One region of the Streptomyces rectiviolaceus genome, then DNA from elsewhere that is predicted to be linked to it. Evidence: riboswitches for the same ligand, from Rfam matches in the RefSeq annotation. Region 1 holds a riboswitch; each other region holds the start of a gene.
The links. Region 1 has a riboswitch for cobalamin ahead of ABD378_RS41255 (ribonucleoside-diphosphate reductase subunit alpha). Riboswitches for the same ligand answer to the same signal wherever they lie in the genome.
Positions count from the first base shown of each region.

Region 2: it holds a riboswitch for cobalamin, as region 1 does, so the genes downstream of both, cobN (cobaltochelatase subunit CobN) here and ABD378_RS41255 (ribonucleoside-diphosphate reductase subunit alpha) in region 1, are expected to answer to the same signal.
Region 3: it holds a riboswitch for cobalamin, as region 1 does, so the genes downstream of both, ABD378_RS24505 (energy-coupling factor ABC transporter permease) here and ABD378_RS41255 (ribonucleoside-diphosphate reductase subunit alpha) in region 1, are expected to answer to the same signal.

Region 1 covers NZ_BAAAUG010000208.1:47,216-52,314, forward strand. Annotated here, with positions in the region: gene mctP (monocarboxylate uptake permease MctP) at 1-1,452, shown strand, start outside; gene ABD378_RS41250 (hypothetical protein) at 1,540-2,271, opposite strand; cobalamin riboswitch at 2,372-2,495, shown strand; gene ABD378_RS41255 (ribonucleoside-diphosphate reductase subunit alpha) at 2,636-5,056, shown strand; gene ABD378_RS41260 (ribonucleotide-diphosphate reductase subunit beta) at 5,056-5,099, shown strand, end outside.
Region 2 covers NZ_BAAAUG010000022.1:378,386-383,484, reverse strand. Annotated here, with positions in the region: gene cobN (cobaltochelatase subunit CobN) at 1-3,151, opposite strand, end outside; cobalamin riboswitch at 3,221-3,372, opposite strand; gene ABD378_RS07525 (precorrin-3B synthase) at 3,421-4,731, shown strand; gene ABD378_RS07520 (precorrin-8X methylmutase) at 4,803-5,099, shown strand, end outside.
Region 3 covers NZ_BAAAUG010000086.1:37,453-42,551, reverse strand. Annotated here, with positions in the region: gene ABD378_RS24520 (energy-coupling factor ABC transporter ATP-binding protein) at 1-213, opposite strand, end outside; gene cbiQ (cobalt ECF transporter T component CbiQ) at 210-959, opposite strand; gene ABD378_RS24510 (energy-coupling factor ABC transporter substrate-binding protein) at 966-1,340, opposite strand; gene ABD378_RS24505 (energy-coupling factor ABC transporter permease) at 1,340-2,074, opposite strand; cobalamin riboswitch at 2,105-2,301, opposite strand; gene ABD378_RS24500 (short-chain fatty acyl-CoA regulator family protein) at 2,373-3,785, opposite strand; gene aceA (isocitrate lyase) at 4,053-5,099, shown strand, end outside.

The sequences.
Region 1 (5,099 bases):
CTCTACACGGCGTATACGTTCGTGGCGGTCCCTGCGGCGATCTACGCGGCGGGCGCGGCCGGCTTCTTCGCTGTGCCGTACACGATCCTCGTCTACCCGCTGATCTTCACCTTCCTGCCGCGCCTGTGGTCCGTGTCGCACAAGCACGGATACGTGACCACATCGGACTTCGTGCGCGGGCGCTTCGGCTCCAAGGGGCTCTCACTGGCCGTCGCGGTCACCGGCATCCTCGCCACGATGCCGTACATCGCACTCCAGTTGGTCGGCATCCAGGCCGTGCTCGACGTCATGGGCGTCGGCGGTGGCCCTGACACGAACTGGTTCATCAAGGACCTGCCGCTCCTGATCGCGTTCGCGGTGCTCGCCGCGTACACGTACTCGTCGGGTCTGCGCGCCCCCGCGCTGATCGCGTTCGTGAAGGACGGCCTGATCTACCTCGTCATCGCCGTCGCGATCATCTACATCCCGATCAAGCTCGGCGGCTTCGACGAGATCTTCCAGGCGGCGAACGACAAGTTCTCAGCGAGCAACGAGGCGGCGGGCAAGCCCGTCGCGGGCCTCGCGCCGGGCCATGCCGGGCAGTGGACCTATGCCACGCTCGCGCTCGGCTCCGCGCTCGCGCTGTTCATGTACCCGCACTCGATCACGGCGACGCTCTCCTCCAAGAGCCGCAACGTGATCCGCCGCAACACCACGATCCTGCCGCTCTACTCGCTGATGCTGGGCCTGCTCGCGCTGCTCGGCTTCATGGCGATCGCGGCCGGGGTGAAGGTCGAGAACGGGCAGCTGGCGATCCCGCAGCTGTTCGAGACGATGTTCCCCGACTGGTTCACCGGCGTCGCGTTCGCGGCGATCGGCATCGGCGCGCTCGTGCCCGCGGCCATCATGTCGATCGCGGCCGCGAATCTCTTCACCAGGAACATCTACAAGGACTTCCTCAAGCCGGACGCGACACCCTCGCAGGAGATGAAGGTCTCCAAGCTGGTCTCGCTCCTGGTGAAGGTCGGCGCGCTCGCCTTCGTCCTCACCATGGACAAGACGGTCGCGATCAACTTCCAGCTCCTGGGCGGCATCTGGATCCTGCAGACCATGCCCGCGCTTGTCGGCGGCCTGTTCACGCGGTGGTTCCACCGCTGGGCGCTGCTCGCGGGCTGGGCGGTCGGCATGGTCTACGGAACCGTCGCCGCGTACGGCGTCGCGTCGCCGACGCAGAAGCACTTCGGCGGCTCGTCCGACGAGATCCCCGGCATCGGCGAGATCGGCTACATCGGCCTCACGGCGTTCGTCCTGAACGTGGTGGTCACCGTGGTCATGACCTTCGTCCTGCGCGCCATGAAGGCCCCTGACGGGATCGACGAGACCTCTCCCGGCGACTACACGGCGGACGCGGGCGACCCGGGCGTCGTGGAGGAGCTGCCGCCGGCCACGGTGGGAGCGCCCGGCGGGCACTGAGCCTCTTCTGTACGCGGTACGAGCGCGGGCCGCCGGATTCCTCCGGCGGCCCGCGCTCTTGCGCGTCGCCTACGAGGCCTACTAGTCCTACGCGGCCTTGTAGAGCTTCGTGCGGACCCGCTGTGCCGCCCGGGCGGCCGAGGAGATCGTCAGGGCCTTGTCGGTGCCCCCTCGCACGATGACGAGCACACCGCCGACCCGCATCCCGACCTCGTACTCCGCAGTGCCGTCGTACTCGTCGCCGCCGGTGGTCCGCGTGGTCTCGATGACCGCCTCGTCGCCCAGGCCCGGCAGCTTCCCTGCCTCGTGGTGCTCGGTGACCGGGGCCGCCTCCGTGTCGACGGCCGCGGCGGGGCACACCTCGTTGAGCTGGAGTCGCAGCGCGAGGTAGCGCTCGGCCCGCGCGGCCGGCATCGAGACCAGGCGCTCGAAGACGTAGGGATCGCCCTCGTCGACCTCTCCGGGCCGGGGGCGCACCGTGTGCTCGGCGCTGGCGCCCCGCATGCGCCACAGCTCCTCGCGCGCCTCCTTGCCGGGTGCGCAGGAGCCCCAGTCGCCGCCGCCGAAGTGCCGGTTGAACAGCCCCAGGGTCGCCTCGGACGCCTCTGCCTTCGCCCCGACCGCCTTCGCCGGAAGCAGCGCCGCCTTCAGCTCGGCGTCCGTGAAGACCTTCCCGGGATCCGCGTCGCCGTCGACACCGGGCGCCGTGGTCGGCTTCGGGGTCCGCGCAGGCTTCGACCCCGCCTTCTCACCGGCCTCCCCGCACCCGGTGAGCAGCATCACCAGCGCCGCGGCACAGGCCGCACCCCGTCCCCGCACAGCGACTCTCCCTGTTCGGCCATCAGTTCGGCCGCCACCCTAGGGGATACGCACGCCGACACAAGATGTGGGGTTGCCGCCGAGAGCCAGCACAAGATGTATGCTCGTGCTCGCTGTCGCCGCAGGGGAATCCGGTGCAAGTCCGGAACTGTCCCGCAACGGTGTATGAGTACGCATTTGTCGTGCTCGCAAGTCCGAAAACCTGTCGACAGCGCGCCCGTTCCGACCGGTCCGGGTGCCAACGACGTCCGGGCCTCGTGGAATGGGCTGGTGGACGCGGAGCGCAGCCCTGCCCAGGGGCGGCCCCCGTGTGTCACTCACCCCTCCTCCCCAAGGCTCAGAGCCGAGCGAGGGAGTGCTCCACGTGACCATCGCGCCAGCCGAACCTGCGTCAGCGCAGACCACCGACGGTCAGCAGACCGCCGACGGCCCAGGAACCGCGCTGCTGCGTACCCTGACCGACCTCACCGCCGACCTCCCCGACGCCGACCCCGGCAGAGTCGCGGCCGCCGCGCTGCGCGGCCGTTCGGCCAGGGCCGATGTGGCGGAGCTGCGGGAGCTGGCGACCGAGGCCGCCGCGGGGCTCATCTCCGAGGACCCGACCTACTCGCAGCTCGCGGCCAGGCTCCTCAGCCTCAGCATCCGTGACGAGGCCGCGTCGCAGGGCGTGCGCTCCTTCTCCGACTCGGTCGCCGTCGGGCACCGCGAGGGCCTGATCGCGGACCGTACGGCAGCGTTCGTCACCGACCATGCGGAGCACCTCGACGGTCTCGTGGAGGCGGCCCTGGAGGACGGCGCCGACTTCCGCTTCGGTTACTTCGGCCTGCGCACCCTGCACAGCCGCTATCTCCTTCGCCATCCGATCACCCGGCAGGTCATCGAGACCCCGCAGCACTTCATGCTGCGCGTCGCGAGCGGCCTCGCCGAGGACGAAAGCGTCCGCGCGGTGGACGAAGTCGCCGCCCTGTACCGCCTGATGAGCCGCCTGGACTACCTGCCGTCATCGCCGACGCTCTTCAACTCCGGCACGCGCCACCCGCAGATGTCCTCCTGCTACCTCCTCGACTCCCCGCTGGACGAGCTTGACTCCATCTACGACCGCTACCACCAGGTCGCGCGCCTCTCCAAGCACGCGGGCGGCATCGGCCTCTCGTACTCCCGCATCCGCGCCCGCGGTTCGCTGATCCGCGGCACGAACGGCCACTCCAACGGCATCGTGCCGTTCCTCAAGACCCTGGACGCCTCCGTCGCCGCCGTGAACCAGGGCGGCAGGCGCAAGGGCGCCGCCGCGGTGTACCTGGAGACCTGGCACTCCGACATCGAAGAGTTCCTGGAGCTGCGCGACAACACCGGTGAGGACCAGCGGCGCACGCACAACCTCAACCTCGCGCACTGGATCCCGGACGAGTTCATGCGCCGGGTCGCCGCGAGCCAGGACTGGTCGCTGTTCTCGCCCGCCGACGTGCCCGAGCTCGTCGACCTGTGGGGCGACGAGTTCGACGCCGCGTACCGCAAGGCCGAGGCCGCCGGGCTCGCCCGCAAGACCATCCCCGCCCGTGACCTCTACGGCCGCATGATGCGCACCCTGGCACAGACCGGCAACGGCTGGATGACCTTCAAGGACGCCGCCAACCGCACCGCCAACCAGACGGCGGAGCCCGGCCACACGGTCCACTCCTCCAACCTCTGCACGGAGATCCTGGAGGTGACGGACGACGGCGAGACGGCCGTCTGCAACCTGGGTTCGGTGAACCTCGGCGCCTTCGTGGACACGGCCGCCGGTGACATCGACTGGGAGCGGCTCGACGAGACCGTCCGCACGGCCGTCACGTTCCTCGACCGCGTCGTCGACATCAACTTCTACCCGACCGAGCAGGCCGGGCGCTCCAACGCCAGGTGGCGTCCGGTGGGCCTGGGCGCCATGGGTCTGCAGGACGTCTTCTTCCAGCTGAAGCTGCCCTTCGACTCCCCCGCCGCGCGCGCCCTCTCGACGCGCATCGCCGAGCGGATCATGCTCGCCGCGTACGAGGCGTCCGCCGACCTCGCCGAGCGCAACGGCCCGCTGCCCGCCTGGGAGAAGACCCGCACCGCGCGCGGCGTCCTGCACCCCGACCACTACGGCGTCGAGCTGACCTGGCCGGAGCGCTGGGCCGCGCTGCGGGAACGTATCGCCGTCACCGGCATGCGCAACTCGCTGCTTCTCGCCATCGCGCCGACCGCCACGATCGCGTCCATCGCGGGCGTCTACGAGTGCATCGAGCCGCAGGTCTCCAACCTCTTCAAGCGCGAGACGCTGAGCGGTGAATTCCTCCAGGTCAACGCCTACCTGGTCCAGGAGCTGAAACGGCTCGGCGTCTGGGACGCGCAGACCCGCGAGGCGCTGCGCGAGGCCAACGGCTCGGTGCAGGGCTTCAGTTGGATCCCCGCCGAGGTGCGCGACCTCTACCGCACCGCGTGGGAGATCCCGCAGCGCGGCCTGATCGACATGGCCGCCGCGCGCACGCCGTACCTCGACCAGGCGCAGTCCCTGAACCTGTTCCTGGAGACGCCGACCATCGGCAAGCTCTCCTCGATGTACGCGTACGCGTGGCAGCAGGGCCTGAAGACGACGTACTACCTGCGTTCGCGCCCGGCGACCCGCATCGCCCGCGCGGCGGCGGGCCGGAGCGAGTCCGCCGAGCCCGCCCCCACCCCCGGCCCCTCCCCTGTACCTGCCCAGGCCACGGCCGAAGACGCCGTCGCCTGCTCCCTGGAAAACCCCGAGTCCTGCGAGGCCTGCCAGTAATGAGCTCCACGACCAACGCCGAGAAGAACCTCCTCGACCCGGG
Region 2 (5,099 bases), on a different contig from region 1:
CCGTGGCCACCATGCCGCCGTGGTACTGGAAGTAGTCGTCCGAGTCGGCGATGTCGTGTTCGCGGGTGTCGGTGTTCTTCGCCGCGACCTCGATCCGCTTGTACGCCGTCTCCATCTCCTCGCGCGCCGGGCGCCCGTCGAGTTCACGGCCGTAGGCATAGCCGCCCCACACCGTGTAGACCTCGGCGAGGTCGGCGTCGGTGCGCCAGTCGCGGGAGTCGATGAGCTGGAGCAGGCCCGCGCCGTACGTGCCGGGGCGGGAGCCGAAGATGCGGGTGGTGGCGCGGCGTTCGTCGCCGTGGACCGCCAAGTCCGCCTGGGCGTGGGCCCGTACGAAGTTCGCGTCGTCGGGCTCGTCGAGCGAGGCGGCAAGGCGCACCGCGTCGTCCAGGAGGCCGATGGTGTGCGGGAAGGCATCACGGAAGAAGCCGCTGATGCGCAGGGTGACGTCGATGCGCGGGCGGCCGAGCTCGTCCGCGGGGATCGCCTCCAGGCCTGTGACGCGGCGCGACGCGTCGTCCCAGACCGGGCGGATGCCAAGGAGCGCGAGGGCTTCGGCGACGTCGTCACCGGCGGTGCGCATCGCACTCGTACCCCACAGGGACAGGCCCACCGAGGTCGGCCAGTCGCCGTTGTCGGTGCGGTAGCGATCGAGGAGCGAGTCGGCGAGGGCCTGGCCGGTCTCCCAGGCGAGGCGGGACGGCACCGCCTTGGGGTCGACGGAGTAGAAGTTGCGGCCGGTCGGCAGGACGTTGACCAGGCCGCGCAGCGGGGAGCCCGAAGGTCCTGCGGGGACGAAGCCGCCCTCCAACGCGTGGACGGCGTGGTCCAGTTCGTCGGTCGTGGCGGCAAGGCGCGGTACGACCTCGCGGGCGGCGAAGTCGAGGATGTCGGCGACGGACTGCGGGTGCCCGTCGGCCACCCTCGCCACGGCGTCCGGGGCCCAGTCGGCGTCGTCCATCGCCTGGACCAGGGTGCGGGCCTTCGCCTCGACCTCGTCGGCGGTGGTGCGGGTGGCCGCCGACTCGTCGAGGCCCAGCGCCTCGCGCAGGCCGGGGAGCGACGCCGTGCCGCCCCAGATCTGGCGGGCGCGCAGGATCGCGAGGACGAGGTTGACGCGGTCGGCGCCGGCCGGGGCGCCGCCCAGGACATGCAGGCCGTCGCGGATCTGGGCGTCCTTGATCTCACAGAGCCAGCCGTCGAGATGCATGATGAACTCGTCGAAGCCCTCGTCCTCGGGGCGGCCTTCGAGCCCCAGGTCGTGGTCGAGCTTGGCGGCCTGGATCAGGGTCCAGATCTGGGCGCGGATCGCGGGCAGCTTCGCCGGGTCCATCGCGGCGATCTGGGCGTGCTCGTCCAGGAGTTGTTCGAGGCGGGCGATGTCGCCGTAGCTTTCGGCGCGCGCCATCGGCGGTACGAGGTGGTCGACGAGGGTGGCGTGGACGCGCCGCTTGGCCTGCGTGCCCTCTCCCGGGTCGTTGACCAGGAACGGGTAGATCAGGGGGAGATCGCCCAGGGCCGCGTCGGGGCCGCAGGCCGCGGACAGGCCCGCGTTCTTGCCGGGCAGCCATTCCAGGTTGCCGTGCTTGCCGAGGTGGATCATCGCGTCGGCGCCGAAGCCGTTGTCGTCGGCGGATGCGGCGATCCAGCGGTAGGCGGCCAAGTAGTGGTGCGAGGGCGGCAGATCGGGGTCGTGGTAGATCGCGATCGGGTTCTCGCCGAAACCGCGCGGCGGCTGGATGAGGATGAGCAGGTTGCCGCGGCGCAGGGCGGCAAGCACGATGTCGCCCTCCGGGTTGCGGGACCGGTCGACGAACATCTCGCCGGGGGCGGGGCCCCAGTGCTGCTCGACGGACTCGCGCAGCTCGGCGGGGAGGGTGGCGTACCAGCGGCGGTAGTCGGCCGCCGGGATGCGGACGGGGTTGCGGGCCAGCTGCTCATCGGTGAGCCACTCCTGGTCGTGGCCGCCCGCCTCGATCAGGGCGTAGATCAGCTCGTCGCCGTCGCCGGAGGCCAGGCCCGGGACCTCCTCCGTACCGAAGTCGTAGCCCTCTTCGCGGAGTCGGCGCAGCAGGGAGACGGCACTGGCGGGGGTGTCGAGGCCGACCGCGTTGCCGATCCGCGAGTGCTTGGTCGGGTAGGCGGACAGGACGAGCGCGATGCGCTTGTCGGCGGCCGGGATGTGGCGAAGGCGCGCGTGCCGGACGGCGATGCCTGCCACGCGGGCGGCGCGCTCGGCGTCGGCGACGTACGCGGGCAGACCGTCCTCGTCGATCTCCTTGAAGGAGAACGGCACCGTGATCAGGCGGCCGTCGAACTCGGGGACCGCGATCTGGCTTGCGGCGTCCAGCGGCGAGACGCCCTCGTCGTTGTCCTCCCAGTCGGTACGTGAGCTGGTGAGGCACAGCGCCTGGAGGATGGGCACGTCGAGGCCGCTGAGGGCGCCTGCGTCCCAGGACTCGTCGTCGCCGCCCGCCGATGCCTCGGCGGGCCGCGTGCCGCCCGCCGCGAGGACCGTGGTCACGATCGCGTCGGCGGCGCGCAGTTCATCGATGAGTTCGGGCTCGGGGGTGCGCAGCGAGGCGACGTACAGCGGCAGCGGGCGCGCTCCGGCGTCCTCGACCGCGCGGCACAGGGCCTCGATGAAGGCGGTGTTGCCGCTCATGTGGTGGGCGCGGTAGTAGAGCACCGCGACGGTCGGTCCCTCGACCTGACGGGCGGTGCGCTCCAGCGGGCCCCACGAGGGTGCGGGGGCGGGCGGCTCGAAGCCGTGGCCGGTGAGCAGGACGGTGTCGGAGAGGAACCGGGCCAGCTGCTCCAGGTTGCCGGGTCCGCCGTGGGCGAGGTAGGCGTGGGCCTCGGCGGCGATGCCGATCGGCACGGTCGATGCGGCCATCAGCTGGGCGTCGGGGGCCTGTTCGCCGGTGAGGACGACCACGGGGCGTCCGGTGGCCAGGACTTGGTCGAGTCCTTCCTGCCAGGCGCGCACGCCGCCGAGGAGACGCACGACGACCAGGTCGGCGCCGTCCAGGAGCTGCGGGAGGTCCTCGAGCGGGAGCCGGGAGGGGTTCGCGTAGCGGTAGTCGACCGGGCCGGCGGCGGCGCGGGCGCTGAGCAGGTCGGTGTCGGACGTCGACAGGAGCAGGATCATGCGGCGTCGGGCCTTCCTCGGGGTGTCCACGCCCCGGGTGGTGTCGATGGCGTCTCCCCTGCTCGAGCGGACGAGAGCTCGGGGAAGGGAGTTCCTGACTCACCCGGCATGTGCACCGGGCTCACAGTGGCGGGACCGCGCCGGAATCGCACCGGGCTTCCTCCCCTTGTCGCCGTCTGTGGCGACGACGGGCCGGCTGGCCCGTCGCTAGGAATACTAAGGGCCGATCAACTGCCGGGGGGCAGGCGGACCTGCTGCGATGGGTCGGTATGCTCGCCGCCATGCCCCCATCGGTCCCCTCGCCCGCGCTCTCGGGAGACGAGTCTGCCCGCGGCCGCGGCGACGCATGCCCCGGGACGCTGCGGCTGCACCGGGCGGACGACGGGGCGCTGGCCCGCGTCCGCGTCCCGGGTGGCCTGCTGACCGTGGGGCAGGCTGACGTGCTGCGGGACCTGGCAGAGCGTCTTGGAGACGGGGAGTTGCATCTCACATCGCGCGGCAATGTCCAGCTGCGCGGCCTTGGTGCGGACTGCGGGAGCGAACTGGCTTACCTGCTGGGCGAATCGGGGCTTTTGCCCTCAGAACTCCACGAGCGGGTACGCAACGTGGTGGCCTCCCCGCTCTCGGGACTCGACGACCGGGGCGAGCGCGACATTCGTCCGTGGTTGTCCGCCCTGGACGAGCTGTTGTGCACCAGCGACCGGGCCGCCGCCCTGTCAGGGCGGTTCTTGTTCGCGCTCGACGACGGCCGCGGCGATGTCGGAGCGCTCGGCGGCGATGTGACCCTGACGGCGCGGGGCGATGACGAGGCGCTGCTGCGGATCGGCCCGGTGCACGATGCCGTCCTGTTGTCTGCCGCGCAGGCACCGCGGGCCGCCCTCATCGCGGCCGAGACCTTCCTGGAGCAGGCGCCCGACGCGGGTTCCTGGCGGGTGACGGATCTGCCCGGCGGCGTCGGCCCCCTCCTCGACGCGGTCCTGCGCCGCCTGCGGGAGGCCGGGTTCCGCGTCACCCCCACCACCGGCCCGCTCCCCCGGGATGCGGCCGGGCCCGCCCTCGGTGTCGTGCCCGGCCCGCGCGACACGGCCGCGCTCTCCCTCGGCCTGCCCCTGGGCCGCATCAGCGCACCCCAGTGGCAGACACTGACGGACACCGCCCGCCACCGCGGCGGCGGCGAGCTGCGGCTGACCCCCTGGCGCGGAGTCGTCCTGCCGGGAGTCGACCGGCGCGAGGCCGCACAGCTCCTGGAAGATCTGGGGGCCGCCGGCCTCATCACCGGACCCGGCTCTCCCTGGACCGGAGTGGGTGCCTGTATCGGCAGGCCCGGCTGTGCCAAGTCCCTGGACGACGTACGCGCCACGGCGACAGCATCGTTGGGGCCCGTGGGGGCGCTGCCGGTGTACTGGTCCGGGTGCGAGCGCCGGTGCGGACACCCTCACGGGGAGTGGATCGACGTCGTCGCCACTCCCGACGGGCATCAGATCTCCCACGTACGCGGCGAGAAACGGGACGCTCCGGCGAGCATCCCCGGCAGCCCGGGCGCGGCGCTCGCCGCCGCCGTGGCCGCGGCCCGCCGCTGACCACACATGAACACATGATCAACCCCGCAACACCTGACTGTTCCATGCCCTATCAAGAGAGCGAACGCACTGTGCACCAGTACGAGAAGGACGGACCGGCGATCTACCGCCAGTCCTTCGCCACGATCCGCGCGGAGGCGGATCTGGCGGGCCTGCCCGCCGACGTCAGCCAGGTCGCGGTCCGCATGATCCACGCCTGCGGCATGGTCGACCTCGTACGCGACCTCGCTTTCACCCCGGACGTGGTGGCCCGTGCCCGCGAGGCCCTGCGGGCGGGCGCTCCCATCCTGTGCGACGTGGCCATGGTCGCGAGCGGCGTCACCCGCAAGCGGCTGCCCGCCGACAACGACGTGGTGTGCACCCTGTCC
Region 3 (5,099 bases), on a different contig from region 1:
CCCGCCCTGCTCCGGGCGGAGTCCGCCGCTCAGCAGCCGCATGAGGGTGGTCTTGCCGCTGCCGTTGCGCCCGAGCAGCGCCAGGGCACGGCCCTCGGTGACATCGAAGTCCAGGCCGCTGAGGACGGTGGGCCCGTCCTCGTAGGCATAGGAAGCATCGCGCAGAGCGACCAAGGACTCGCCCGGCTCGCGAGGAGCGCTCGGCTCGCTCATGGAAGAAGCCTTTCCAGTACGAGGGTGAGGGCCGCCAGGCCCGTGAGGAGTACGGCGCTCATGGCGACGAAGCTCCGGGAGATCCGGGCGTCGGGCACGAGCACCCGCAGGGTTCCGTCGTAGCCGCGTCCGGCGAGCCCGGCCTGCAGCCGGGTCGCCCGGTCGAAGGCGCGCACGAACGCGGTGGCGCCAAGACCGCCGAGGGAGCGCCAGGTGGCGGCCCGGGTGGTGTGGCCGAGCCGCGCGGCCTGCGCCTGCCGGATCCTGCTCATGGAGTCCAGGAGCAGGAAGCTCATCCGGTACATGACGAGCGCCACGTCCACGACCGGCGCCGGAACGCCCGCCTTCACCAGGCGGGGCAGCAGATCCGACATCGGTGTCGTGAAGGCGAAAAGGAGGACGCCGAGCGAGGCCGCCGAGGTGCGCAGGAGCAGGCCGCCCGCCCGCGTGGGTCCGCCGTCGGCGAGCGTGACGAACCCTTCGGGTCCGCCGAGTTGGACGATCAGGGTCAGGGCGCCGGTGACGCAGAAGCCGAGCGGTACGCGGTAGGCGCGCCACAGTTTGCGCGGCGGCACCCCCGCGGGTCCGAGCAGCACGGCGAGCGCGGCGATCAGCACCAGGGCGGCGCCCGGCCAGGGCGGCAGGGAGACGGCCAGGACAGTGAGGCCGAGCCCGAGCACGGCCTTGTCCACGGGGTGGCGGCGGCGCCAGCGACTGCTGTGCGCCGCCGCGTCGATGGGCAGCACGCGGGGTCAGACCTGCTCGGTCTCGGGCCGGGGGCCCTCCACGTCGGAGTGCTGCTCCGCGGGTGCGTCCTCGGCCCGTGCGATCTCCGCGCCCTGACGGCGTCCCTTGCGCAGACCGAAGTAGTACGCGAGGACGCCCGCTCCCAGTGCCGCCTGCAGGGCGAAGAGCGCCGACTCGACCTCGCCGGAAGGGGGCTCGTACAGCGGCGAGAACCACGGCTCGTAATCCGGCTTGATCTCCGTGATCGCGGTCTCGGCCTGGGCGTCGGACCCGGTGAACGGCTCCTTCTCGTCGTCGCCGAGGCCGAGGGCCAACGGCAGCACCGCGAGCGCGGCGACGATGAGGAGGAGCAGAGTGTTGATCTTCGCGTTCCTGCTCATCAGGCGCCGGCCCCCGTCTCCGTCTTGGCGTCCGTCTTGGCGTCCCTGTCCGTCTTCGCGGCCGACTGCTTGCCCTGGAGCAGCACGCCGAGCCGCGTGAGCTCGCCCTTGCTGGACTGCACGAGCAGCCGCATCACGATGACGGTGAGCAGTCCCTCGCTGACCGCGAGGGGGATCTGCGTGACGGCGAAGATGCCGCCGAACTTGCCCAGGGCGCCGATGAATCCGCTGCTCGGGTCGGGGAACGCCAGGGCGAGCTGGACGCTGGTGACGCAGTACGTGGACAGGTCGGCGACGAACGCACCGAAGAACACGGCGACCATGAGCGGCACGTCGTACCGCTTCAGGAGCCGGTAGACGGCGTATCCGGCCCATGGCCCGATGATCGCCATGGAGAAGACGTTCGCGCCCAGCGTGGTGAGCCCGCCGTGGGCGAGCAGCAGGGCCTGGAACAGCAGCGTGATGGTGCCGAGCACCGTCATGATCGGCGGCCGGAACAGGATCGCGCCGAGCCCGGTGCCCGTCGGGTGTGAGCAACTGCCCGTAACGGACGGGATTTTCAGTGCGGAAAGGACAAAAGTGAAGGCACCGGAGGCGCCCAGGAGCAGTGTGCTCTCCGGGTGTTCCTTGACCTCACGGGTCAGGGAGCGGACTCCGTGGACTACGAACGGCGCGGACGCTACGCCCCAGGCGATCGCGTGCGCCGGCGGCAGGAAACCCTCGGCTATGTGCATGGCTAAGCAGACCCTCTCCAGCACCTCGTGGATGGACAACGCGCCTTGGCCGGTCTCCTGGCTGACGGGTCGTACCGACCGGACTCCGCCTTCCCGGGTGCGTGTGCACCCAGTGGCTGCCGCGAGGGCTGGAGCCGGACTTCCCGATCACAGTGGCGAGGGCCGCACCGGCATCACACCGATTTCCCGTTCACCAAGGCGTGGCGACCTTAGTGCGCAACTGAGTTTCCTGACAACTTGCAGGGCCACTGCAGCTGTGGCACACACGAGCGCACACGACCAGGGCGTACGCCCCTGGTCAGCGCGTGTGCTCCCCGGCCACGGGGTAGGGGACGAAGGTGCTGCTGTTCTCGTCGATCGCCAGGCGGCGGTCCAGTGGAGGCACCGCCCGCTGGGGGCAGTCGGTGCGTTCGCAGAGGCGGCAGCCCATGCCGATGGGCACGGCGGATGAGGCACTGTCGAGGTCGAGGCCGTCGGAGTAGACCAGCCGTGACGCGTGGCGGATCTCGCAGCCGAGGCCGATGGCGAAGGTCTTGCCGGGCTCGCCCCAGCCGCCGCGGTGCCGGGTGACCGCACGGGCGGTCCACAGGAATCGCTGACCGTCCGGCATGGAGGCGACCTGGACATGGATGCGGCCGGGGGCGGCGAACGCCTCGTACACGTTCCACAGCGGGCAGGTGCCGCCCGCGCGGGAGAAGTGGAACGCGGTCGCGGACTGACGCTTCGACATGTTCCCCGCCCGGTCGACCCGGACGAAGGAGAAGGGCACGCCACGCAGCCGGGGCCGCTGCAGGGTGCTGAGGCGGTGGCAGATCGTCTCGTAGCCGAGCCCGAAGTGGTCGGTCAGCCGCTCGATGTCGTAGCGGAACTCCTCCGCGGCCGCGTGGAAGCGGCGGTAGGGCAGGATCAGGGCGGCGGCGAAGTAGTTGGCGATGCCGATGCGGGCCAGCGGCCAGGCCGCCGTCTCCCGGTCGAAGTCCTGGGAGGCGAGGGCGGACACCTCGTCCGCGTACTCGAGCAGCGCGAGCTGGGTGGCCATCCGGAAGGCCTGTTGGCCCGGGCGCAGCCGGTTGGAGAGGTGCAGGACCCGGGCCGTCGGGTCGTAGTGGTGCAGGAGCTGGTCGGCGTCCGCGGCCAGCCGCACCCCGTGGCGCTCGGCGAGGCGCGCGGACAGGGCACGCACGACCTCGCCGGGACGTACGCCGATCTCGGCCGCGAACTGTTCGGCGGCCAGGTCGATCTCGTGCAGGTAGTTCTGGCGCCGGTAGAAGAACTCACGGATCTCCTCGTGCGCGGAACGGGGCTGTGCCGCCGTTCCCGGCCCCCGCCCGTCCGCGGCTTCGGAGAGCTGTTCGGTCAGGTGCTGGTTCCGGCGGCCGAGGTCCACCAGGACCGTCGCCACGGCGGGCATGCGCGACGCCAGGTCCGAGAGGTCGGACGCGGAGACCCGGCCCGCGGAGACCTCGCCGGTCAGGGCGTCCCGCAGATCGGCCACCAGGCGGCTGGTGTCGCGCTCGGAGAAGAAGCCCGGGTCGACGCCGAACGCCTCCGTGAGGCGCAGCAGCACGGGCACGGTCAGCGGCCGGGAGTCGTGCTCCATCTGGTTCAGATAGCTCGGCGAGATGGCCAGGGTGCGGGCCAGGTCGGCCTGGCTCATGCGGCGCTCCTCCCGCAGCCGTCGCAGCCGCGCTCCCGCGTATGTCTTGCTCACCCGTGGCTCCTGTCCGGTCACGATCGCCCTCGTCGGCACTGCTCGCGATGGTAGCCACGCGAACGAAGATTTCGGCATTAACAGAATTGGCAGAACGGCGAGCAAAGATGCGCAGAACTTGGCATCTTTCCCCGCTTGTTGGCACTGAGTGCCGATGCGAGAGTCGTACCGCGGCCCGCCGTACTCCGCATGGCGGGCCGCATCCCAGATTCACTCGGCACTCAGTGCCAGGCGTTCGCATAGTTTACGAGTCTCCAGGAGACGGTCATGGCATCACAGGCAGGGACGACGACGGCAACGGCCCAGGAGCTGGCTCAGCGGTGGGCGACCGACACCCGGTGGAAGGGCATCGAGCGCACCTACTCCGCCGATGACGTGGTCAGGCTCTCCGGCAGCGTCCGCGAGGAACACACGCTCGCCCGGCGCGGGGCCGAGCGGCTGTGGCGCCAATTGCACGAGCAGGACTACATCCACGCGCTCGGCGCACTGACCGGCGGCCAGGCGGTCCAGCAGGTCAAGGCCGGTCTTCAGGCGATCTACCTGTCCGGCTGGCAGGTGGCCGCCGACGCCAACCAGGCCGGGCACACCTACCCCGACCAGTCGCTCTACCCGGCCAACTCGGTGCCGCAGGTGGTCCGTCGGATCAACAACGCGCTGCTGCGCGCCGACCAGATCGCCACCGCCGAGGGCGGCGACGACACCACCGACTGGCTCGCGCCGATCGTCGCCGACGCCGAGGCGGGCTTCGGCGGACCGCTCAACGCCTTCGAGCTGACCAAGGCGATGATCGCCGCGGGCGCCGCGGGCATCCACTACGAGGACCAGCTGGCCTCGGAGAAGAAGTGCGGTCACCTGGGCGGAAAGGTGCTCGTGCCGACCGGCCAGCACATCCGCACCCTCAACGCGGCCCGCCTGGCCGCCGACATCGCCGATGTGCCGACGCTGATCGTGGCGCGCACCGACGCGCTCGCGGCGAACCTGCTGACCAGCGATGTCGACGAGCGTGACGCCGAGTTCGTCACGGGCGAGCGCACCGCCGAGGGCTTCTACCGGGTGCGCAGCGGCATGGCGCCCGTCATCGCCCGCGGCCTCGCCTACGCCCCGTACGCGGACCTCATCTGGGTCGAGACCGGCACCCCGGACCTCGCCCAGGCACGCGAGTTCGCCGAGGCGATCCACGCCGAGCACCCCGACCAGATGCTCGCCTACAACTGCTCGCCGTCGTTCAACTGGCGTGCCGCCCTGGACGACGACCAGATCGCCAAGTTCCAGCGCGAACTGGGCGCCATGGGCTACCGCTTCCAGTTCATCACG